DNA from 4 places in the Streptomyces sp. NPDC037013 genome. Region 3 is predicted to be linked to each of the others. Evidence: riboswitches for the same ligand, from Rfam matches in the RefSeq annotation. Region 3 holds a riboswitch; each other region holds the start of a gene.
What was found. A riboswitch is a leader RNA that binds a small molecule or an ion and turns the genes downstream of it on or off. The one in region 3 is predicted to bind cyclic di-AMP.
Positions count from the first base shown of each region.

Region 1: another riboswitch for cyclic di-AMP. It lies ahead of ACZ7DY_RS16900 (LysM peptidoglycan-binding domain-containing protein); the one in region 3 lies ahead of ACZ7DY_RS21620 (M23 family metallopeptidase).
Region 2: another riboswitch for cyclic di-AMP. It lies ahead of ACZ7DY_RS25935 (transglycosylase family protein); the one in region 3 lies ahead of ACZ7DY_RS21620 (M23 family metallopeptidase).
Region 4: another riboswitch for cyclic di-AMP. It lies ahead of ACZ7DY_RS22275 (M23 family metallopeptidase); the one in region 3 lies ahead of ACZ7DY_RS21620 (M23 family metallopeptidase).

Region 1 covers NZ_JBVJRV010000004.1:526,836-532,541, reverse strand. Annotated here, with positions in the region: gene ACZ7DY_RS16920 (GlsB/YeaQ/YmgE family stress response membrane protein) at 93-356, opposite strand; gene ACZ7DY_RS16915 (helix-turn-helix domain-containing protein) at 445-1,236, opposite strand; gene ACZ7DY_RS16910 (SDR family oxidoreductase) at 1,300-2,106, shown strand; gene ACZ7DY_RS16905 (SigB/SigF/SigG family RNA polymerase sigma factor) at 2,158-3,006, opposite strand; cyclic di-AMP (ydaO/yuaA leader) riboswitch at 3,733-3,900, shown strand; gene ACZ7DY_RS16900 (LysM peptidoglycan-binding domain-containing protein) at 3,905-4,642, shown strand; gene ACZ7DY_RS16895 (TIGR03557 family F420-dependent LLM class oxidoreductase) at 4,849-5,706, shown strand, end outside.
Region 2 covers NZ_JBVJRV010000007.1:106,506-112,211, forward strand. Annotated here, with positions in the region: gene ACZ7DY_RS25915 (Ppx/GppA phosphatase family protein) at 1-173, opposite strand, end outside; gene ACZ7DY_RS25920 (DUF501 domain-containing protein) at 170-706, opposite strand; gene ACZ7DY_RS25925 (FtsB family cell division protein) at 763-1,242, opposite strand; gene eno (phosphopyruvate hydratase) at 1,365-2,657, opposite strand; gene ACZ7DY_RS25935 (transglycosylase family protein) at 2,994-3,719, opposite strand; cyclic di-AMP (ydaO/yuaA leader) riboswitch at 3,724-3,926, opposite strand; gene ACZ7DY_RS25940 (transglycosylase family protein) at 4,122-5,192, opposite strand; gene ACZ7DY_RS25945 (cytochrome P450 family protein) at 5,329-5,706, opposite strand, start outside.
Region 3 covers NZ_JBVJRV010000005.1:588,616-594,321, reverse strand. Annotated here, with positions in the region: gene ACZ7DY_RS21635 (DNA gyrase/topoisomerase IV subunit A) at 1-952, opposite strand, end outside; gene ACZ7DY_RS21630 (M16 family metallopeptidase) at 1,176-2,537, shown strand; gene ACZ7DY_RS21625 (M16 family metallopeptidase) at 2,534-3,919, shown strand; cyclic di-AMP (ydaO/yuaA leader) riboswitch at 4,137-4,299, shown strand; gene ACZ7DY_RS21620 (M23 family metallopeptidase) at 4,312-5,115, shown strand; gene ACZ7DY_RS21615 (GntR family transcriptional regulator) at 5,286-5,706, shown strand, end outside.
Region 4 covers NZ_JBVJRV010000006.1:20,632-26,337, reverse strand. Annotated here, with positions in the region: gene ACZ7DY_RS22290 (alginate lyase family protein) at 191-1,531, shown strand; tRNA gene ACZ7DY_RS22285 (tRNA-Met) at 1,583-1,656, shown strand; gene ACZ7DY_RS22280 (PP2C family protein-serine/threonine phosphatase) at 1,876-3,018, shown strand; cyclic di-AMP (ydaO/yuaA leader) riboswitch at 3,239-3,401, shown strand; gene ACZ7DY_RS22275 (M23 family metallopeptidase) at 3,413-4,492, shown strand; gene ACZ7DY_RS22270 (aldo/keto reductase) at 4,570-5,514, shown strand; gene ACZ7DY_RS22265 (PrsW family intramembrane metalloprotease) at 5,511-5,706, opposite strand, start outside.

The DNA.
Region 1 (5,706 bases), on a different contig from region 3:
GCCGGCGGCTCGTTCGGGGGTACGCCCGGCCGCGTCCGCGAGGCGGGACGCGGCCTCTCCGTGGTCCGGGCGCGATCAGGAGAACTGCGGGCTCAGCGACGGCCCTTGAGGCGTTCCACGCCCGCGACGCCGACCGCGGCGAGCCCGATCTGGATGGCCAGTTCGATCCAGTCGATGCCCTTGGTGTCCGCGACGTCGAGGGCGCCCGCGATGGCCGTACCGACGAGGGCGGCGAGGATGCCGACCAGGATGGTCCACAGCACACCGATCCGCTGACGGCCCGGCAGGACGAGCCGGCCCAGAATGCCGATCACGATGCCGATCACGATCGCGGTGATGATCCCTGAGATCTCCATGTCGAGCGCCTCTCTCTGCAACTCCTCTACAAGACTGTCGATGTGTCAGGTGCCCCGGCCTCGCCGGGACAGTCCTGCCGCGTCGCACTCACAGAAGACGTGCCAGGGCCGCCTCGGACGGGCTCCCTGCCGTCGCCTGGTACACGATGATCACTTGGTGCTCGGCGCCGCCGACGGTGAGCGCCTGCCTGCGCAGGGCGAGGTCGCCGACGACCGGGTGCGCGAAGCGCTTGAGTTCGTCGCGGGCGGGCCGGGTCTCGTGCCGCAGCCACATGCGGCGGAACTCCTCGTCCGTCTCCAGCTCGGCGACCAGGCGGACGGTCCTGGGGTCGCGTGGATCGGCTTCGGCGCGCAGGGCGGCCGCGGTCTGCGCTGCCACCTCCGCCCAGTCGGGGAAGAGCCGGCGGGACGCCGGGTCGAGGAACACCGACCGGGCGAGGTTGCGCCCGGGCTCGTACATCGGGGCGAGCGCGCGGGCCCGCTTGTTCGCCGCCAGCACGTCGAAGCTCCGGTCGCGCACGTACGCGGGACGGTCCGCCCATGCGTCGAGCAGCCGGTGCACCTCCTCGGAGACCTCGGTCCGCGACGGCGGCACAGGGGCGGGGGCGGAACGGGCGAGGGCGTGCAGGTGGGCGGCGGCGTCGGCGTCCAACTCCAGCGCCCGTGCGAGGGAGTGCAGCACCTGGGAGGAGGGGTGCCGGTCGATGCCCTGTTCCAGCCGGACCAGGTAGGGCTCGCTGATTCCGGCGAGCCGGGCCAGTTCCTCCCGGCGCAGTCCGGCCACCCGGCGACGTCCGCCGGCGGGCACCGCCACGTCCGCCGGAGCGACCCGTCCACGCCGGGCCTTGAGGAAGTCTCCCAGAAGATTCTCGGCCGCCATGGTGCGAGGGTAACCCTGTGGGGGTGCTGGCTGCCGGGGTGCGAACGGCGCAGGCTCGACGCCATGAAGACATGGTTCATCACCGGCGCGTCCCGCGGCTTCGGCCGCATCTGGGCCGAGGCCGCTCTCGACCGCGGCGACCGCGTCGCCGCCACCGCACGCAATCCCGAGACCCTGCGGTCCCTCGTGGACACCCACGGGGACGCCGTGCTCCCGCTCCGCCTCGACGTGACCGACCGCACCGCCGCGACCGCCGCGGTGCGGCGGGCCGCCGAGACCTTCGGCCGCCTGGACGTAGTCGTCAACAACGCGGGCTACGGCCTGTTCGGCATGGTCGAGGAGACCACCGAGGAGCAGGCTCGCGCCCAGCTCGACACCAACCTGTTCGGCCCGCTGTGGGTGACGCAGGCGGCCCTGCCGTATCTGCGGGCCCAGGGCAGCGGGCACATCCTGCAGGTCTCCAGCCTCGGCGGCCTCGCCGCCTTCCCCACGCTCGGGCTGTACAACGCCTCGAAGTGGGCCCTGGAGGGGATGAGCGAGGCCCTGGCCCAGGAGGTGGCCGGGTTCGGCATCCACGTGACCCTGGTCGAACCCGGCCCGTACGGCACCGACTGGTCGGGCGCCTCCGCGGTGCACACCGAACCGCTTCCCGCCTACGAACCCGTCCGTGCCGCGCGCCGGGCCGGCGCGTCGGCGCGCGCGCCCCAGGACGCGCGAACCACCGCCCCCGTCATCCTCGAACTCGTGGACGGCGACGCGCCGCCCCTGCGGCTCTTCCTCGGCACCTACCCCTATCCGGTGGTCGAGGCGGCCTATCAGAAGCGGCTCGACACGTGGAGCGACTGGCGCCACCTGGCGGCTCGGGCGTAACAGGCACGGAGTGGTGCGCGGCGTCCCGGATCGCCGCGCACCGCCTGCCGTTCAGGCCGCGATCGCCGCGGTACGCCCGTTCCTCCGGGGGGAGTTGCCGTCGACCTGGACCCGAACGCGGCGGCATGCGCGGGCGAGCAGGCGCGACACGTGCATCTGGGAGATGCCGAGTTCCTCGCCGATCCGCGCCTGCGACATGTCGTGGAAGAAGCGCAGGTTCAGGATGCGGCGCTCGCGCTCGGGAAGCCGGGCCAGGCAGGGCTTGACCGCTTCCCGCGCGACGACGACGTCGAAGCGGGGCTCGTCCTCACCGAGGACGTCTCCCAGCGCGGCGGATTCGCCCTCCGGGCTGTGGGGGCTCAACTGGGCGTCCAGGGAGACCGGCCGGAAGCTGTCCATGGCCTCCATCCCGGTGAGTACGTCCTCCTCGCTCATCCGCGCGTGCTCAGCGATCTGAGCCACCGTCGGGAACCGCCCTCCGTTGGCGAGCGAGAGCTCCCGGGCGCTGCGGCGCACCCGGTTGCGCAACTCCTGCACACGCCGGGGCACATGGACGCTCCAGGCGTGGTCGCGGAAGTGCCGCTTGACCTCTCCGACGATGGTGGGCAGCGCGTACGGGAGGAACGGGCCCTGCGCCGGGTCGTAGCGGTCGACGGCCTTGACCAGACCGAGGGCCGCGACCTGCTCCAGGTCGTCCAGGGGCTCGCCCCGGTCACGGAACTTGCCCGCCAGACGGTGGGCCACCGGGAGCCATGCCTCCACGATGTGCTCCACCAGCCGCTGCCGCTCGGGGCCGGCAGGCAGGACGGCCAGGCGCTCGAAGTCGGCGGTCGTGTCCGGGGTGTCCCGCCCGGTCCGGGTGTCTGCCACTCGGTGCGTCTGCCCTGTCTCGCTCAGCATGTGTGCCTCCCGTCGAACTGCTGGTATCGGCAGCACGGGAGCGCGACGAGACACACCTCGAGGCGGCCGGGTCGGCACCGCTCCCGTGAATGTGCCTGTCTGCCCAAGCACGTCGAAGTACCGCCTGTCCGAGATCAGCGGAGCCAAACCCGCCTGTTGCGGCCAAGAGTTGAGAGCGCGTCGGACGGCGGTCCGCAAACCTGCCGAGGAGGCCTCTCTCGTAATACCGCTTGCCCGCAACGGTGTTGCGATCGGCGGCGCGATAAGGCACGTCTCCGGCACACGCCGATATTCACTCCCGCGGTGAAGCGGTGAAGAATCTGACGGGGTGGAGAATTCTGACGGGATAAAGGGTTCTGGGTTTTCAGGAACGAAGGCCTCGTGCCCGTTTTGACTGAAACGCACCCTTCACACCGAAGCGCATGTGCCCGATTTAATGCCGATTGACCGGTATAACGCGGTCCGCCCCCGGGTATCGCACCTCAGCCCCTCCCCTCATTCCGTGAAATGAGTCACAGGGGCGGCAGCGGAGAGCCTTTGGATCCGCCGAGAGCACTTCCTTCTGCGCATGGAGAGTTGAGTCATTTTGATCTACGGATGCGGAGGACAGCCGGACGCCAGGAAAGCGCCGGACGCATTCACCGATCGAATTCCCGCCTTGTTCCCCCCGGGCTTTCTCGCTTAACGTCACCGTCAATCCGGATGGAACGCCGAATCCTGCCGCTGTCCGGAAACTCGCCCACCCACTCACTTACGCACGGCAGGAGCGGGGGACCCAGGTAAGCCGCCGACCCGGAATCCCGGGCCGGCTCGGGGTTAAGTCGTACGCCCGTTACGACCGGACACCTCCAGTCCGAACCCGACAGCTCACCTCGTAGGCGACGGAGAGGAATTCGTCATGCCTGCAAAGGGTAAGCACCGCCGCCCCAAGTCCAGCTCGCTCGGCCGGGGCATCGCCGCCACAGGAGCGGGCGGGGCCGTGCTCGTGCTCCCCGTGCTCGGTGCCACCACGGCCGCCGCGCAGCCCGCAGTGGCCGCCCGGCCCGCCGCCGCCCCGAACACGTACGTCGTGGTCTCCGGCGACTCCCTCGCCAAGATCGCGCAGGAGCACCACCTCAGCGGCGGCTGGAAGAGGCTGTACCAGGACAACCGCGGCGCCCTCGGTGACAACCCGGCGCTGATACGCCCGGGCATCGAGCTCACCCTGGGCAAGGAGGGCCAGGACGCCTCCGAGGCATCCACCGAGCGGGCGGACCGGTCCGAGCGCGACACGGCCGCCGCCGAGCCCGCCGTCGCCCCGGCCCCGAAGTCCTACACGAACGACCTCGACGGCTGGATCAAGGAGTCGCTCGACATCATGGCTCAGCAGGGCATCCCCGGCACCTACGAGGGCATCCACCGCAACATCATGCGCGAGTCCTCCGGCAACCCCCTGGCCATCAACAACTGGGACTCCAACGCGGTCGCCGGCACCCCGTCCAAGGGACTGCTCCAGGTCATCGGCCCCACGTTCTCCGCGTACCACGTGGCTGGCACGGCGATGGACAGCTTCGACCCGGTCGCCAACATCACCGCCGCCTGCAACTACGCGGCCGACCGCTACGGCTCGATCGACAACGTCAACGGCCCGTACTAGACCGCACCCCCCTCGATCACCGCGAGCCCCGGCACCCGTGTCCGGGGCTCGCGGCGTGTCCTCGTTCCGGGCCGCCGACCCGTTCGACGTGCGGGGGAAACGGGCGGGTGAAAAGAATGGGGACGTCGGTGGGCGTTATGCCCGAATGTCGGCGGGTACCTCTGTGCGGACGAAACGACGCCGACGCGCGAGGAGACGAGGAGCACATGGAGATCGGCTACAAGCTGGCCGCCGAGGCGTTCGGCCCGGCGGAACTCGTACGGCAGGCGGTACTCGCGGAAGAGGCGGGCTTCGACTTCGTCGAGATCAGCGACCACTACCACCCCTGGCTCGACAATCAGGGACATTCCCCGTTCGCCTGGACGGTGCTCGGCAGCATCGCGGCCAAGACCGAACGGATCGGGCTCGCTACCGGCGTGACCTGCCCGACGGTGCGCTATCACCCGGCGATCATCGCTCAGGCCGCCGCCACCCTGGCCCTGCTGTCGGAGGGCCGCTTCGTGCTCGGCCTCGGGTCGGGCGAGCGGCTCAACGAGCACGTCACCGGGGTCGGCTTCCCGGATGCCGTCTCCACCCGGCACGAGATGTTCAAGGAAGCCCTGGAGATCATCCGGCTGCTGTGGAAGGGCGGCTACCGCTCCTATGAGGGCAAGCACCTGCGGCTGTCGGACGCCCGGGTGTTCGACCTGCCCGAGCAGCTGCCCCTGATCGCGGTGGCCGCCAGCGGCAAGGCGTCGACGCGGCTCGCCGCGGAGCTGGGCGACGGTTTGTTCGTCACGGAGGACAAGCCCGAGATCGTCGAGCAGTACCGTGCCGCCGGCGGCGACGGCCCGTGTTACGCGGAGGTGCCGATGGCGTGGGCACCCGACGAGCACACCGGCGCCAAGGCCGCCCTCGAGACGTCGCGGTGGGCGCTGACCGGGTGGAAGGTCATGAGCGAGCTGCCCAACCCGGTCAACTTCGACGCCGCGACCGCGACCGTGCGCGAGGAGGACATCCTGGAGAAGTTCGCCTGCGGCACGGACCCCGCCCGCTTCGTCGAGGTGGCGCAGAAGTTCGTGGAC
Region 2 (5,706 bases), on a different contig from region 3:
GTCCGCCGCAGCGCCTCGGGGGCGAGGCGGCCCGTCCTGTCCACGCCCTGGCCGAGCCGGACGATCGTCATCCGGCGGTCCAGGTCGACCAGTTCGCCGGTGGCCGGGTCGACGTCCGCGATGAGCAGGCGGATCGAGTTGGTGCCGCAGTCGATGGCGGCGACGCGGGTCACCCGGCCTCCCCGGAAGCGGCGCACGGCGTGACGCACGGGCCCTTGGCCCACCACTCGGGCAGCATCGCGAGGGCCTCGTCGCCCAGCGGGTTCACGCCCGGCCCGGCGGCCAGCGAGTGGCCGACCAGGACGTGCAGACACTTCACGCGGTCCGGCATGCCGCCCGCGCTCGGAAAGCCCTCGAGGACCTCGATGGCGTCGCGGCGGGCGAGGTAGTCCTCGTGCGCCTTGCGGTACGCGGCGGCCAGCTCCGGGTCGGTCCGGAGCCGCTCCGACATCTCCTTCATCACGCCGTTGGCCTCCAGCGTGCCGATGGCGGACGCGGCGCGCGGGCAGGTCAGGTAGTACGTCGTCGGGAAGGGCGTCCCGTCCGGGAGGCGCGGCGCCGTCTCGACGACGTCCGGCTGCCCGCAGGGGCAGCGGTGCGCGATGGCCCGCAGGCCGCGCGGCGGGCGGCCCAGCTGCTGCTTGAAGGCCTCGACGTCGGCGTCGGTCGGCTCGGTGCGTTCGGTGGTCGGCGGGGGGGTTTCCATGCCTGTCTTTCGATCGGTTCGCTACGGAGGGGCGTGCTGAGGTCAGTCGTCTGAGGTCAGTCGTCGGGTCGGTCGGCCTTGTCGACGCCGTCCCAGACGTTCGAGTACCAGGGGCGCGAGGCCGCCCCCTGGTCCGTGCGCCGGCTCTTCGCCGCCGCGGGGTCGATCACGGTGAAGCCGGTCTCGCCGGGCATCACGTAGTGCAGGCGGTCCCGGATGCGCTGCTCCGCGTACGCGTCGTCCTGCCAGCGCGCCTTCTCGTCGCGCAGCTTCTCGACGTCCGCCCGGTGCGCGGCCTTCTGGCGGCGCAGGTCGTCGATCTCCGCGCGCTGGGAGACGTACTGCCGCATGGGGTACGCGAGCGCGACGACCAGCGAGCAGAGCACGAGGGCGAGGAGGGCGGCGCGGCCGGTGAGCCGGGAGCGGCGGGCCTGGCGCTTGGTCTGGGAGCGGTAGACGCGCTCGGCGGTCTGCTCGCCGAGCAGCCGCAGGCGGGTCGCGGTGGAGAACCGGTCCTTGGTCCCGGCCTTGGCCATGGTTCCGTCTCCCCAGAGCAGCGCGTATACGTACGTACGTCCCCGCACACGGTACGGGACCGGGTGCGGGGACGTAGGTAACTACGTGGCTGCGGGAGCCGCTCTGCCTGTGCCGGGAGGCGTCACTCGGCGGTGCGGAAGCGGGGGAACGCGCTGCGGCCGGCGTAGACGGCGGCGTCGTCGAGGATCTCCTCGATGCGCAGCAGCTGGTTGTACTTGGCGACGCGCTCGGAGCGGGCCGGGGCGCCGGTCTTGATCTGGCCGCAGTTGGTGGCGACGGCGAGGTCGGCGATGGTGACGTCCTCGGTCTCGCCGGAGCGGTGCGACATCATGCACTTGAAGCCGCTGCGCTGGGCCATCTCGACGGCGTCCAGGGTCTCGGTCAGCGAGCCGATCTGGTTGACCTTGACGAGCAGGGCGTTGGCCGAGTTCTCCTCGATGCCGCGGGCCAGGCGCTCGGGGTTGGTGACGAACAGGTCGTCGCCGACGAGCTGCACCTTGTCGCCGAGCTTCTCGGTGATGGCGTTCCAGCCGGCCCAGTCGTCCTCGAACAGCGGGTCCTCGATGGAGACGAGCGGGTACGAGGCGACGAGCTCCTCGTAGTACTCGGTCATCTCGGCGGCCGAGCGGGTCTTGCCCTCGAACTCGTAGCTGCCGTCCTTGTAGAACTCGGACGCGGCGACGTCCAGGGCGAGCGCGATCTGCTCGCCGGGGACGTAACCGGCCTGCTTGATGGCCTCGAGGATGAGGTCGAGCGCGGCGCGGTTGGAGTCCAGGTTCGGGGCGAAGCCGCCCTCGTCGCCGAGGCCGGTGGAGAGGCCCTTCTCCTTCAGCACCTTCTTGAGGGTGTGGTAGACCTCGGTGCCCCAGCGCAGCGCCTCGGAGAAGGACTCCGCGCCGATCGGGGCGATCATGAATTCCTGGATGTCGACGTTCGAGTCGGCGTGCGACCCGCCGTTCAGGATGTTCATCATCGGGACGGGCAGCAGGTGCGCGTTGGGTCCGCCGAGGTAGCGGAAGAGCGGCAGGTCGCTGGCCTCGGAGGCGGCGTGGGCGACGGCGAGCGAGACGCCGAGGATGGCGTTGGCGCCGAGCGAGCCCTTGTTGTCGGTGGCGTCCAGGTCGAACATGGCCTGGTCGATCAGGCGCTGCTCGGTGGCGTCGTAGCCGACGAGCTCCGGGCCGATCTGCTCGATGACGGCGAGGACGGCCTTCTCGACACCCTTGCCCTGGTAACGGTTGGGGTCACCGTCGCGGAGTTCGATGGCCTCGAAGGCACCGGTGGAGGCACCGGACGGAACGGCGGCACGACCGGTGCTGCCGTCGTCGAGGCCGACCTCGACCTCGACCGTGGGGTTGCCTCGGGAGTCCAGGATTTCCCGGGCTACGACGACGTCGATGGACGGCACGAGCATCTCCTTCTGGGAGTGTGACGCGTATACACAGTGACGCGGGCCGTTTCGGCCCTGCGTCTCCTGAGCCTAACCGGCTCCGGGGCTTCAGCCAGCCGACCGCCCGTCCCGTGGGACGAACAAGAGGCCAAATCCCCTGGAATCAGGACGATGGGCCGCGTTTCTACTCGCTGGTAGCGAACAGGCGGGGCGGCCTCGGCAGGGCCGGATGGCGGGGTTCCGGCGGCGGACATGGCCCCGCCCCGGTGCGTACGGGGGATACGCGCACCGGGGCGGGGAGCCCGTGGGGACGGGGGCCGGCCGTGCGTCCGCCGAGGCACGGCCGGGTGGGGAGCAGCCTCAGCCGAGGTGGAGCTGCTGGCCCGGGTAGATGAAGTCGGCGTCGTCGATGATGTCGCCGTTCAGCTTGTAGACCTTCTGCCAGCCGCCCTTGACGTGGTGCGCCTGGGCGATCTTGGAGAGGGTGTCGCCCGTCTCGACCTTGTACTCGCCGTCGCCCTTCTTGACCGTCTTGCCGGTCGGGGTCTCGACGGTCTTCTTGGACTCGGTCTGCGGCGCGGGCTGCGGCTTCGGCGCGGCCTGCTGCTGGTGCTGCGGAGCGGCCTGCTGCTGCGTCCGCTGCGGCTGCGGCTTCTCCTGCGGAGCCTGCTGCTGCGGGGCCTGCTGCTGCGAGCCGCCGCCGCTGCTGGGCGAGGCGCCCGAGAGGCCGACGCCGCAGGACGGCCAGGCGCCCTTGCCCTGGCCCGCCAGGACCTTCTCGCCGATCTCGATCTGCTGGGCCTTGGAGGCCTTGTCGGCGGTCGGCGCGTACTTGGTGCCGCCGTACGCGGCCCAGGTGGACGGCGAGAACTGCAGGCCGCCCTGGTAGCCGTTGCCGGTGTTGATGGACCAGTTGCCGCCGGACTCGCACTGGGCGACGGCGTCCCACTCGGAGGTGGTGGCGGCGGAGGCCGAGCCGGCCGCCATCAGCGGGGCGGCGACGGCGGCGCCGGTCACGCCGACGAGCGTGGCGACGCGGGTGGCCTTGGACGGACGGCGGTGCTTGCCCTTGCTGGAAAGCAGCATGAGTTGATCCCCTACACCGACGCCTGCGAGGTGAGCTGTCGGGTTCGGGCCGATGTGGTTGCCCGGTCGCACTCCTTGAGCGCGACTTCACCCCTAGCCGTTCCCGTCCGTTGCGCGGCGCCCAGCCTCTCGGCTGCCCACCCCCTCAACGGACGGACCCGGCACAAACCTTGGGTCCCCCGCTCCTGCCCACGGCGCTCTTGAGCGACGACTGTTCCCGTCCGGCCGTTGGCAGGATTCGGCGTACCGACCGGCGGGGCTCACCAGTGGCGAGCGGTGACGACGGTAATCACGTCTTCCACACAATTTCAAAGACGATCAGGGCTTCTGAGACCCATGTCTCACTCGCGCCAAAGCGGACATACGCCGCGAAGGCCCCGGCAGACGCATCGTCAACTACCGTTACTTTTCGCCCAGATCGAGGCTCTGACCGGGGAGAATGAGGTCCGGGTCGGCGCCGACGGTCTTCTTGTTCTCGGCGTAGAGCTCGTGCCAGCCGCCGTCGACGTCGAGGTCGTCCGCGATGAGCGAGAGGTTGTCCCCGGAGCGCACCGTGTACGTCCCGTCGGCGACCGCGCCGGTGCGCTCGTCGCCGCGCGAGGCGTGCCGTCCGGGACGCCCGCCTGCACCCCCGCTCTCGTCGGCGCGGTCGCCGCGGTGGCGGCCGGAGGAGCCGTCGGAGCCCTCGGAGGGGGCGGTGGCGTCCTCAGGGTCGGGCGAAGTGCCGTCCCCGGTCCCGGACTTGCCGGAGCCGTCCGTGCCGCCCTTGCCGTCGGCGTCGCCCTTCCCGCCCCTGCCGTCCTTCTTGCCGTCCTTTTCGCCGGACTCGTCGTGATTCTTCTCTCGCGAGCCGGCGCCCTTCCCGGGCGTGTCGCCCGAGGCGTCCGCCGGGTCCGTCGACGCGTCGTCGGACGGCTCGGCGGAGTCCGCGGGTTCGCCGGACGCGTCACCCTTCTCCGCGCCGTCCTTCGACCCCTTGGCGTCCCCGGAGTCCTTGGATTCCTTCGAGTCCTTGGAGCCCTCGGCGCCGGTCGAACCGGACGGATCGGAGGGTTCCGGGGTGATGGGGGCGCCCGGGTCCACGTCGGCCGCCGCGCCGCCGTCGGTGAGACCGGCGATCGGGGCGCAGCTCGGCCAGGCGGCGGTGCCCTTGGCGTCGAGGACCTTCTCGGCGACGGCTATCTGCTGGGACTTGGAGGCCTGGTCGGCGCTGGGCGCGTAGTCGAGGCCGCCGTAGCTCTCCCATGTCTCCTGGGAGAGCTGGAGTCCTCCGTAATAACCGTTGCCCGGGTCGGCGCTCCACGCGCCACCGCTCTCGCACTGGGCGAGCTTGTCCCAGGTGGTGGTGGAGGCGGCGCTCGCGCTGGTGGCGGCGAGCAGGGGGATGGCGATGGCTGATCCGGTGACGCCTGCCGCGACGATGAGAGCCGGGGCCTGGCGGGGGCGTCGGTGACGACCTTGACCGGAGAGCATGCGGTTGCCTTTCAGGAGACTGCGGCGACGACCGGGCACCGGGGTGCCCAAGTCGACGTGAACGTAGCCGCAGTCGAACGCTTGTCACAAGTCGATGCAGCGGAGATCACGTGAACATCACAGTCGTGATGGTCCGTCAGCCGCGCGCCGTTTCCTGTGCGTCTGTGAACTTCACCGGCAGCGTGCGCAGTCCCCGCATGATCAGTCCGCCACGCCACCGCAAATCGGCGGGATCCACCGCGAGTTGCAGGTCGGGAAGGCGTCTGAGCAGCGTCGCGAGGGCGGTGCGGCCCTCCAGGCGGGCGAGCGGGGCGCCGAGGCAGTAGTGGATCCCGTGCCCATATCCGAGGTGCGGATTGTCACTGCGGGAAAGGTCGAGGGTGTCGGGGGCCTCGAAGCGGGCCGGGTCGCGGTCGGCGGCGGCGAGCACGACGAGGACGGGGTCGCCCGCGGCGATGTCCTGGCCGCCGATGCTGAGCGCCTCGGTGGCGAACCGCCAGGTGGCGAGCTCGAC
Region 3 (5,706 bases):
CGATGACCAGGCGCAGGCCGTGCGATCGGTCGGTGAGGTCCTTGACGTCGGCGATGCCCTGGAGCTTCTTCGAGCCGACCAGGTCCTTGATCTTGGAGATGACCTTCTCGGGACCGACGGTGAACGGCAGTTCGGTGACGACCAGGCCCTTGCGGCGCGCCGTCACGTTCTCCACGGAGACCGTGGCGCGGGTCTTGAAGGTGCCGCGGCCCGATTCGTAGGCGTCCTTGATGCCGCTCAGCCCGACGATCTTGCCGCCCGTGGGCAGGTCGGGGCCCGGCACGTACTTCATCAGCGTCTCGAGGTCGGCCCCCGGATGCTTGATGAGGTGGCGGGCGGCGGCGATGACCTCGCCCAGATTGTGCGGGGGCATGTTCGTCGCCATGCCGACCGCGATCCCCGACGCGCCGTTGACCAGGAGGTTCGGGTAGGCCGCCGGGAGGGCGGACGGCTCCATCTCCTGGCCGTCGTAGTTCGGCTCGAAGTCGACGGTGTTCTCGTCGATCGACTCCGTCATCAGGGAGGTGGCGTCGGCCATCTTGCACTCGGTGTACCGCATGGCGGCCGGCGGGTCGTCGTTGCCGAGCGAGCCGAAGTTGCCGTGGCCGTCCACCAGGGGCAGGCGCATCGAGAAGGGCTGGGCCATGCGCACCAGCGCGTCGTAGATCGACGCGTCGCCGTGGGGGTGCAACTTACCCATGACCTCGCCGACGACGCGGGCACACTTCACATAGCCGCGGTCGGGGCGCAGGCCCATCTCGTTCATCTGGTAGACGATCCTGCGGTGCACCGGCTTCATGCCGTCGCGTGCGTCCGGCAGGGCGCGGGAATAGATGACCGAATACGCGTACTCGAGGAAGGAGCCCTGCATCTCGTCGACGACGTCGATGTCGAGGATCTTCTCCTCGTACGAGTCGTCGGGCGGCGGGGTCTTCGTGCTGCGGCGGGCCATCGCTGCTGCGGCTCCTTCACCAACAAGTGCGGGATCTGACGCCGACCATTGTGGACCGTCCCACTGACAACGCAGACCACGACCCGTTCGCCGGGGGCGTCGGCCGCGACTACGCCGAGGGCGGAGCGGGAACTTCGTCAGGTGCTGACACGCTTGCATACAGTGGCAGGACTGGCAGCAATTGTTCTGATCCAGCGATGATCCAGCGATCGAAGGGACGTACATGCCCATGGGTCACACGGCCACAGCCGGGGCCGGCTCCGGCGGCCTGACAGCGACCGAGCACCGGCTGGCCAACGGGCTGCGCGTGGTGCTCTCCGAGGACCACCTGACCCCGGTCGCCGCGGTCTGCCTCTGGTACGACGTCGGCTCGCGCCACGAGGTCAAGGGGCTTACCGGCCTCGCCCACCTCTTCGAGCACCTCATGTTCCAGGGCTCGAAGCAGGTGCACGGCAACGGCCACTTCGAGCTGGTCCAGGGAGCGGGCGGTTCGCTCAACGGCACGACGAGCTTCGAGCGGACCAACTACTTCGAGACCATGCCCGCCCACCAGTTGGAGCTGGCCCTGTGGCTCGAGGCGGACCGGATGGGCTCGCTGCTCTCCGCCCTCGACGAGGAGTCCATGGAGAACCAGCGCGACGTCGTCAAGAACGAACGCCGCCAGCGCTACGACAACGTCCCGTACGGCACGGCGTTCGAGAAGCTGACCGCCCTGTCGTACCCGGAGGGCCACCCGTACCACCACACCCCGATCGGCTCCATGGCCGACCTGGACGCGGCCACCCTGGAGGACGCCCGCGCGTTCTTCCGCACGTACTACGCGCCCAACAACGCCGTCCTTTCGGTCGTCGGCGACATCGACCCGGAGCAGACGCTCGCCTGGATCGAGAAGTACTTCGGTTCGATCCCCGGCCACGACGGCAAGCAGCCCCCGCGCGACGGCTCCCTGCCCGAGCGCATCGGCAAGGAGCTGCGCGAGGTCGTCGAGGAGGAGGTGCCGGCCCGCGCCCTGATGGCCGCCTACCGCCTCCCGGAGGACGGCACGCGCGCGTGCGACGCCGCCGACCTCGCCCTCACCGTCCTCGGCAGCGGCGAGTCCTCCCGGCTCTACAACCGCCTCGTGCGCCGTGACCGCACCGCGGTCGCCGCCGGATTCGGCCTGCTGCGCCTCGCCGGGGCGCCCTCGCTCGGCTGGCTGGACGTGAAGACCTCCGGCGACGTGGAGGTCCCCGTCATCGAGGCCGCCGTCGACGAGGAGCTCGCCCGCTTCGCCGCGGAGGGCCCCACGCCGGAGGAGATGGAGCGCGCCCAGGCCCAGCTGGAGCGCGAGTGGCTCGACCGGCTCGGCACGGTCGCGGGCCGCGCCGACGAACTGTGCCGGTACGCCGTCCTGTTCGGCGACCCGCAGCTCGCCCTCACCGCCGTGCAGCGCGTCCTGGACGTCACCGCGGAGGAGGTCCAGGAGGTCGCCAAGGCCCGCCTGCGGCCGGACAACCGCGCGGTGCTCGTCTACGAACCCGTGACCGTCGCCGACGAGCCCGCCGAGGCCGCCGAGGACGCCGACGAAGAGGAGGCGGCGAAGTGACCGAGGCCGCGACGATGCAGTTCCACCCGCAGCCCCAGGCGGGCACCGCCAAGCCCTGGGCCTTCCCGGCCCCCGAGCGCGGCACCCTGCCCAACGGCCTCACCGTCCTGCGGTGCCACCGCCCCGGCCAGCAGGTCATCGCGGTCGAGGTCCACCTCGAAGCGCCGCTCGACGCCGAGCCCGAGGGCCTGGACGGCGTCGCCACGATCATGGCGAGGGCCTTCAACGAGGGCACCGACAAGCACTCCGCCGAGGAGTTCGCCGCCGAGCTCGACCGGTGCGGCGCCACGCTCGACGCCCACGCCGACCACCCCGGCGTGCGGGTCTCCCTGGAGGTCCCGGTCTCCCGGCTGCCCAAGGCGCTCGGCCTGCTCGCCGACGCCCTGCGGGCCCCCGCCTTCGCGGACAGCGAGATCGAGCGGCTCGTGCGCAACCGCCTGGACGAGCTGCCGCACGAGGCCGCCAACCCGCCCCGCCGTGCCGCCAAGGAGCTGTCCAAGCAGCTCTTCCCCGCGACCTCGCGCATGTCGCGACCGCGCCAGGGCACCGAGGAGACGGTCGCGGCCATCGACTCGGCGGCGGTGCGCACCTTCTACGAGAAGCACGTCCGGCCCGCCACGGCCACCCTCGTCGTCGTCGGCGACCTGGCCGGCACCGACCTGGACGCCGTCCTCGCGGACACCGTGGGCGCCTGGACGGGCTCCCCGGGCGAGCCCCGCCCGGTCCCGCCGGTGACCGCCGACGACCGCGGCCGCATCGTGATCGTGGACCGTCCCGGAGCGGTCCAGACGCAGCTGCTGATCGGCCGCGTCGGCGCCGACCGGCACGACCGCGTCTGGCCCGCCCAGGTGCTCGGCACGTACTGCCTGGGTGGCACGCTCACCTCCCGCCTGGACCGCGTCCTGCGCGAGGAGAAGGGATACACCTACGGCGTACGGGCGTTCAGCCAGGTCCTGCGCTCGGCGCCGGACGGCACGGGCGCGGCGATGCTGGCCATCAGCGGCTCCGTGGACACCCCGAACACCGGGCCGGCGCTGGAGGACCTCTGGAAGGTCCTGCGCACCCTCGCCGCCGAGGGGCTCACCGACGCCGAGCGCGACGTCGCCGTGCAGAACCTGGTGGGCGTGGCCCCCCTCAAGTACGAGATGGCCGCCTCCGTGGCGGCCACCCTCGCCGACCAGGTCGAGCAGCACCTGCCGGACGACTTCCAGGCGCAGCTGTACCGCCGGCTGGCCGACACCGGCACCGTGGAGGCCACCGCGGCCGTCGTGAACGCCTTCCCGGAGGACCGTCTGGTGACGATCCTCGTGGGGGACGCCTCGCAGATCGAGGAGCCCGTCAGGGCCCTCGGGATCGGCGAAGTGAGTGTGGTCACGGGCTGACGGTGACGTGCGCACGGGCTGAGTGACAGTCAGGACATATCGGACCCCGGTGACCGCTTCGGCCGCCGGGGTCCTCATATGTCCGTATTCATACGGTGGTTGCCCGTCTGCCCTGTGGCGTGCGCTACAAAAGTCGAGTTCTGTTTGTGGATTGAAAGAGGCCCCGTTTAGCGTCGGTCCGGCTGTTCGTCGCGCAGTACGCCGCATCCGCGGCACCGGACAGTCATCGCCGAGTCCCCGTACGGCGCAAGCCAGGGGAGCCGGGGACCCACATGTCCCCTGGGGTGAATCGGGCACCTTGCCGCGAGGTGAGGGACCCGTAGGAGACCTTCCTGCTCCGAACCCGTCAGCTAACCCGGTAGGCGAGAGGGAAGGAAAGGAACACCCGCCACATGGCGTTCACCCGTGCCACCGGGAAGCACCGTCGTCCGAGCCGTCTCACGCGGACCACCGCGAACGTCGCGGGTGTCGCGGCGCTCACCACCACCGGTGTCATCGGAGGCCTTGCCGCCCCCGCGCTCGCCGCCGCCGACGAAGCGGCCGTGGAGCACACCGGCCTCACCCAGGCGATATCCGTCGGCGACTCGCTCGCCGACAGCGTCGACGCGCAGGCCGCAGCCCAGCGCCAGGCCGCCGACGACGCCGCTGCCGCCAAGAAGGCCGAAGAGGCCGCCAAGAAGAAGGCGGCCGAGGAGAAGCGCAAGGCGGAGGCCGAGGCCAAGGCGAAGGCCAAGAAGGAGCGCGAGGCCAAGGAGCGCGCCGCCCGCGAGGCCGAGCGCAAGCGCCTGAACACCTACGTGGCCCCGGTCTCCGGTTCGTACGTCTCCACGGGCTACCAGACCGGCGGCGCCATGTGGTCCTCCGGCAGCCACACCGGCATCGACTTCCACGCCGCCTCCGGCACCTCCGTCCACGCGGTCGGCTCCGGCACCGTCGTCGAGGCGGGCTGGGGCGGGGCCTACGGCAACAACGTGGTCATCAAGATGAACGACGGCACGTACACCCAGTACGGCCACATGTCGTCCCTCGGTGTCTCCGTCGGCCAGACGGTCACCCCGGGCCAGCAGATCGGCCTCTCCGGCTCGACCGGCAACTCCAGCGGCCCGCACCTCCACTTCGAGGCCCGCACCGGCCCGGACTACGGCTCGGACATCGACCCCATCGCGTACCTGCGCGCGCACGGCGTCAACGTCTGACCGACGCGTACCCCGCAGCACTGCACGAAGGCCCCGGCTCCTCACGAGCCGGGGTCTTCGCGTTCTCCACCGCTCCTTGGCCAAAAGACCTCCATGAATTCCGGATCTCCGTCTGAAATCGCGAAACTCTGCAATAGAGTCGTCGAAGACGAGAGGGCGGAGGTCCGTTCATGCGCATTCCCGCGCATTCGGTGTGCACGGCCATCCGGGACGACATCGTCGCGGGGGTCTTCGAAAGGGGCGGCCGGCTCGCCGAGGAAGTCCTCGCGCGCCGCTACGGCGTCTCACGCGTGCCCGTGCGCGAGGCCCTGCGCACCCTGGAGGCCGAGGGCTTCGTCGTCACCCGCAGGCACGCGGGCGCGTGCGTCGCCGAACCCACCGAGCAGGAGGCCGCGGACCTCCTGGAGGTCCGCACGCTGCTCGAACCGCTCGCGGCCGCCCGCGCCGCGCAGCGCCGCACGGAAGCGCACCTCAAGGTCCTGCGCGGACTGGTCAGGCTGGGCCAGCAGCGCGCCAGGAACGGCCTGGGGGAGGATCTGCGGTCCCTGGGCGGCTGGTTCCACGAGACGCTCGCCCAGGCGTCAGGCAGCC
Region 4 (5,706 bases), on a different contig from region 3:
GAACCAGGGCCTGCCTCCCAGGTCCCCAGCCCCGCGCGCCTCAATCGGCGCATACGGCGTGCGCAAAAAGAGCACGCCGTGCGCGGGGGAGTGCGAGCGTCGCCCGGACGGCGTAGTCCGGCCATGCGCGGGCCCGCACTCCGGGCCAGGCTGAACTGCCAGGGCAGTGGGCCCGACCCGGAGGTGCAGCATGGCCGCAGCCGTACGTGGAGACAGTCCGGCCGCCCCTGTACGTGGAGACAGTTCGGCCGCCCCCGTACGCGGAGACAGGCCGGCCGCCCCCGTACGCGGAGACAGGCCGGCCGCCCCCGTACGCGGAAAGCGGCGGCGCGTCCTCGTCCTCCTCCTCGCGCCCCTCCTCGTGGCCCTCGCCGCGGCGTGCGGCGGCGGTTCCGGCGGGTCGGACACCCGTACGGCCGCGGCCCGCCCCCTCGACCTCGCGTTCACCCACCCCGGCGTCCTGGTCGGCAAGGAACAGCTCGACCGGGCCCGCGCGCACGTCCGGGCCCGTGAGCAGCCCTGGCTGAAGGCGTTCGAACAGATGCGGGGCAGCAGGTTCGCGGCCGATGACTACCGGGCCACTCCGTACGCCGTCGTCGAGTGCCCGCCCGACACCCGCCCCGGCCGGGGCTGCGTCGAAGAGCGCGAGGACGCCCTGGCCGCGTACACCCAGGCCCTGCTCTGGAACATCACCGGTGACCGCGCGCACGCCGAGAAGGCCGTGCAGATCATGGACGCCTGGTCGAAGGTGATCACCGGCCACACCGAGGCCAACGCCGGGCTGCAGACCGCCTGGGCCGCCTCGTCCTGGGCGCGGGCCGCCGAGGCCGTGCGCTACACGTACGACGGGTGGGACGACGGCGCGCTGCTGCGCTTCGAACGGATGCTGCGCAACGCCTACTTGCCGCAGGTCAGGGACGGTTCCGCCGACTTCAACGGCAACTGGGACCTGGTGATGGCCGATGCCACCATGTCGATGGCCGTCTTCCTCGACGACCACGCGACGTTCGAGAAGGCCGTGCACCACTTCAGGACCCGCGTGCCCGCCTACTTCTATCTGGAGTCGGACGGGAAGCTGCCCGTCTCCCCGGAGGGCAGCGGCATCGACACCGCGGCCGAGCTGAAGAAGTACTGGTTCGGGCAGGACACCTTCACCGACGGGATCTCCCAGGAGACCTGCCGCAACTTCAAGCACGCGAGCTACTCCCTCGCCGCCGCCGCGCACATGGCGGAGACCGCCCGGCACCAGGGCGTCGACCTGTACGGGGAGGCCAAGGAGCGGCTGCGGGCCGCCTTCGAGTTCCACGCCAGGTACCAGCTGGGCGAGAAGGCGCCCCCGTGGCTGTGCGGCGGCACCGTCCGGCGCGACATGGGGCCCGACACGGAGGTCGGCCTGAACCACCTGCACGGCCGGCTGCACCTGGAGATGCCGTACACCGAGAAGTACACCGAGCAGCGGCGCCCGGAGGGCACGGACGGCCTCTTCGTGGCCTGGGAGACGCTCACGCACGCGGGCGAGGCCGCGCCCTGACGGAAGTGGTTCGACGCACCCCTTCGCATGGCGTACTGTTGGGTTCACCGACGCGGGGTGGAGCAGCTCGGTAGCTCGCTGGGCTCATAACCCAGAGGTCGCAGGTTCAAATCCTGTCCCCGCTACTGAAGGCCCAGGGCCGGGAAGCATCAGCTTCCCGGCCCTGGGTGTTTTTCACGCCGTGTTTTCCATGCCGTGTTTTCCATGCCGTGTCTTCGTGTCGGTGTCTTCGTGTCACGCCCGCCGGGTAACCCGGTCGGCCCGCACCAGGTCGCATCCGCTCCCCGCCGGGGGAACCCTGAGTGGAGCGCGGTGATGGGCGCGGAGGCGGCGGGAGACGAGCGGTGGGGCAGCGAGGCGGATGCGGTGCCAGGGGTGCCACCGCGCACGAGAAGGCCTTCGTACGGTCCCTGCCCCTGCTGCTGCTCGTCCTCGGCGTCGCATACGACGTGTCGACCCCGCCCGACTTCACCGCGGCTCCCCTCTACACCGCCGCCCCGCTGATCGCCGCCCCCTTCTACTCGCTGCTGAGCACCGTCCTGACCGGCGCCGCGGCCACCGGTGCCGTCCTCTTCCTGCACTTCGGCAACGCGGTCGGCAGCCATGTCGAGGCCGTCACCGAGGTGATCACCGTGGTGACCGTCGCCGCCCTCGCCATCGTCATCAACCGCGTCGTGCGGCGCGGCAACGACCGGCTCGCCAACGCCCGCTCCATCGCCGAGACGACCCAGCGCGCCGTGCTGCCCGAACCCGACCCGCGGATCGGCGGCCTCGACATCGCTGCGCGGTACGAGGCCGCGCAGGCCGACGCGTTCATCGGGGGCGACCTGTACGCCGTGCAGGACACCCCGCACGGGGTGCGGCTCATCGTCGGCGACGTGCGGGGCAAGGGCATGGGCGCGGTCGCGGCGGTCGCCGTCGTCATCGGCGCCTTCCGGGAGGCCGCCGAGCAGGAGACCACCCTGGAGGCGGTGGCCCAGCGCCTGGAGCGGGCCCTCGCGCGCGAGGGCACCCGGCGCGACGGTCTGGACGCCTTCGAGGGGTTCACCACCGCCGTCCTCGCCGAGATCCGGCACGCCGACGGCGGCGTACGGCTGATCAACCGGGGGCATCCGCCGCCGCTGCTGCTGCGCGGGGACGGGCGGCTGTGCGTCCTGACGGCGACCGAGCCCGCGCTCCCGCTCGGCATGGGCGAGCTGGGCGTCTGGCCGGACCGGGCGGACGAGACGGAGTTCCCGCCGGGCGCGACGCTGCTCTTCTACACGGACGGGTTGTCGGAGGCCCGGGACGCGGAGGGCACGTTCTACGACCCTGCGACCCGGCTCGGCGGGCGGATCTTCCCGGGGCGGGGCGGTCCGCGCGCGCTGCTCGCCGCGCTCGCCGAGGAGGTGCGGCGGCACACCGGGGGCCGGATGACCGACGACATGGCGCTGCTCGCCGTGCGGCGGCCCGTCGCCGGGGATCCGGACGTCACCACCGGTGACTGAAGTTCACCGTTCCGCAGGGCAACTGACATCCTGTCAAGGGAATGTGAAGTTCCGGTGCGGACCAAGGTGGGTCAACTCGCCCCGTTCCGGCACCCCGTGTCCCGATACGTACAGGCGATCAGCGTTAACGATCAACCGGAACGGCTTGGAATACCGACCCGCTGTCTATTAACGTTCGATAACGCAGCGCGGTCGTCCCAGCCGTCACTAGAGGCGGCTCCGTGCGCACGCGCCTAATCCCGCAAGGGAGCCGGGGAACCACCAACTTGGGGTGAATCGGGCATCTGCGCCTCATGCATCCGTGCATCCGCGCCAGGCGCCCGTAGGAGACCTTCCTGCTCCGAACCCGTCAGCTAACCCGGTAGGCGAGAAGGAAGGAAAGGAGTGCGCCCCAGTGGCGTCCAACCGGCCTGCCCCCCAAGCCGTGTACATACCGAATGACGACGACTTCGGTCCGTACGACGAGGGCTCCTTCGACGAGTGGAACCCCACCGAGGAGTCCGTCCGTCCCGTCCGCGGCAGGCACCGTGTGCACAAGAAGGCCGGTGGCGGCCTCGCCCGCAGCTCCACCGTGCTCGGCGTGGGCGTCATCGCGGCCGTCGGCGCGGGCGGCATGGCCACCGCGCAGGACGGCAAGCCGCCGGTCGCCATATCCATGCCGGACCTGCCGGGCGTGGGCACCGTCGCGGACTCGCTGCCGGACGCCGAATCCCTGCCGGGCGTCGGCTCGTTGCTGGCCGGCGACACGGCGGAGGCCGCTCCGTCCGTCGCCGCCGCGACGCCGCTCACCGCGGCCGGCGTGAGCACCGCCGACGCCGAACAGGGCACCACCGACGCGGGCGAGGCACTGCGCGCCCGCATCATGCGGCAGGCCGAGAACCAGCAGCACCAGGCGGACTCCGCCGTACGCACCGCCGCCGAGGACGCCGCCGTCAAGAAGGCCGCCGACGAGGCCGCCGCGCAGCAGAAGGCCGCCGAGCGGAAGGCGGACGCCAAGGCCGCCGCCGAGAAGAAGAAGCAGGAGGAGGCCCGCAAGGCCAAGGCCGAGGCCGCGCGCCTTGCCAAGCTCGCCAAGAGTTACGCCATCCCGACCTCCTCGTACACGCTCACCTCGCACTTCGGCGACGCCGGGTCCATGTGGTCCTCGGGCCACCACACCGGCCTGGACTTCGCCGCTCCCACGGGTACCCCGCTCAAGGCCGTGCACACCGGCACCGTCAAGGAGGCCGGCTGGGCGGGCGCGTACGGCTACCGCACCGTGCTCGAACTCGAGGACGGCACGGAGGTCTGGTACTGCCACCAGTCCTCGCTCAACGTCAGCGCGGGCCAGAAGGTCAGCACGGGCGACGTCATCGGCCGCGTCGGCGCGACCGGCAACGTCACCGGGCCGCACCTCCACCTGGAGGTCCACACCCCCGACGGCACCGGGATCGACCCGCTGGGCTGGCTCCAGAGCAAGGGGCTCAACCCCTGAGCACTGTCCGCGAGGGTTTGACGGTTCCTTGAAGTGCGGGACGGAATTCGGTTTCCGTCCCGGACGTTGCGGAACGTATGACTTCTCTTCGCCGACTCGGCTCTTCCGACCTCGAGGTGTTCCCCCTCTCCCTCGGCGGCAACGTCTTCGGCTGGACCGCCGACCGCACGGCGTCCTTCGACGTCCTCGACGCCTACACCGCCGCGGGCGGCAACTTCATCGACACCGCCGACGTCTACTCGGCCTGGGTGGAGGGCAACGAGGGCGGTGAGTCCGAGACCCTCATCGGCGAGTGGCTGGCCCGGCGCGGCAACCGCTCCGACGTCGTCGTCGCCACGAAGGTCGGCGCGCACCCCGACTTCAAGGGCCTCTCCCCGGCCACGATCAAGGGCGGCGTCGACGCCTCCCTGCGCCGTCTCGGCACCGACTGCATCGACCTGTACTACACGCACTACGACGACCCGTCGGTCCCCGTAGAGGAGATCATCGGCGCCCTCGACGGGCTGGTGCGGGACGGCAAGGTACGGGCGATCGCCGCCTCCAACATCACCCCCGAACGGCTCCAGGAGTCCCTCGACTTCTCCGACCGCGAGGGCCTCGCGCGCTACGTCGCCCTGCAGCCGCACTACAACCTCGTCTCCCGCGACACCTACGAGGGCCCGCTCCAGGAGGTCGCCTCGCGCTCCGGCCTCGCGGCCGTCCCCTACTACGCGCTCGCCTCCGGTTTCCTCACCGGCAAGTACCGCCCGGGCGCGCAGGTGCAGAGCGCGCGCAGCGGAGGCGTCGAGAAGTACGTGGGCAGCGAGCGCGGCAACCGTGTCCTCGCCGCGCTCGACGAGATCGCCGGGGAGCGGGGCGCCGAGGTCGCGACCGTGGCGCTCGCCTGGCTTGCGGCCCAGCCCACCGTCGCGGCGCCGATCGCCTCCGCGCGCACGGTCGAACAGCTGCCGGCGCTGCTCGCGGTGGGCGACCTCGAGCTGACGGAGGCGGAGGTCGCGCGCCTGACGGCGGCGTCCGCCTAGGAGCGGTAGGGGTTGGTCTCGTACGCGCCCGGACGGCCGTACCCGTACCCGTATGCGTGTCCGTACGCCGGGTACGGCTGCGGCGGGTGGGGGAAGCCGTGGGCGACGGGCGCGTACGGGACGTAGGGGGTGTACGGGGCGTACGGCATGGGGCGCGGGGGTGGTGCCGTCGCGCCCGCCGCGTAGGCCAGG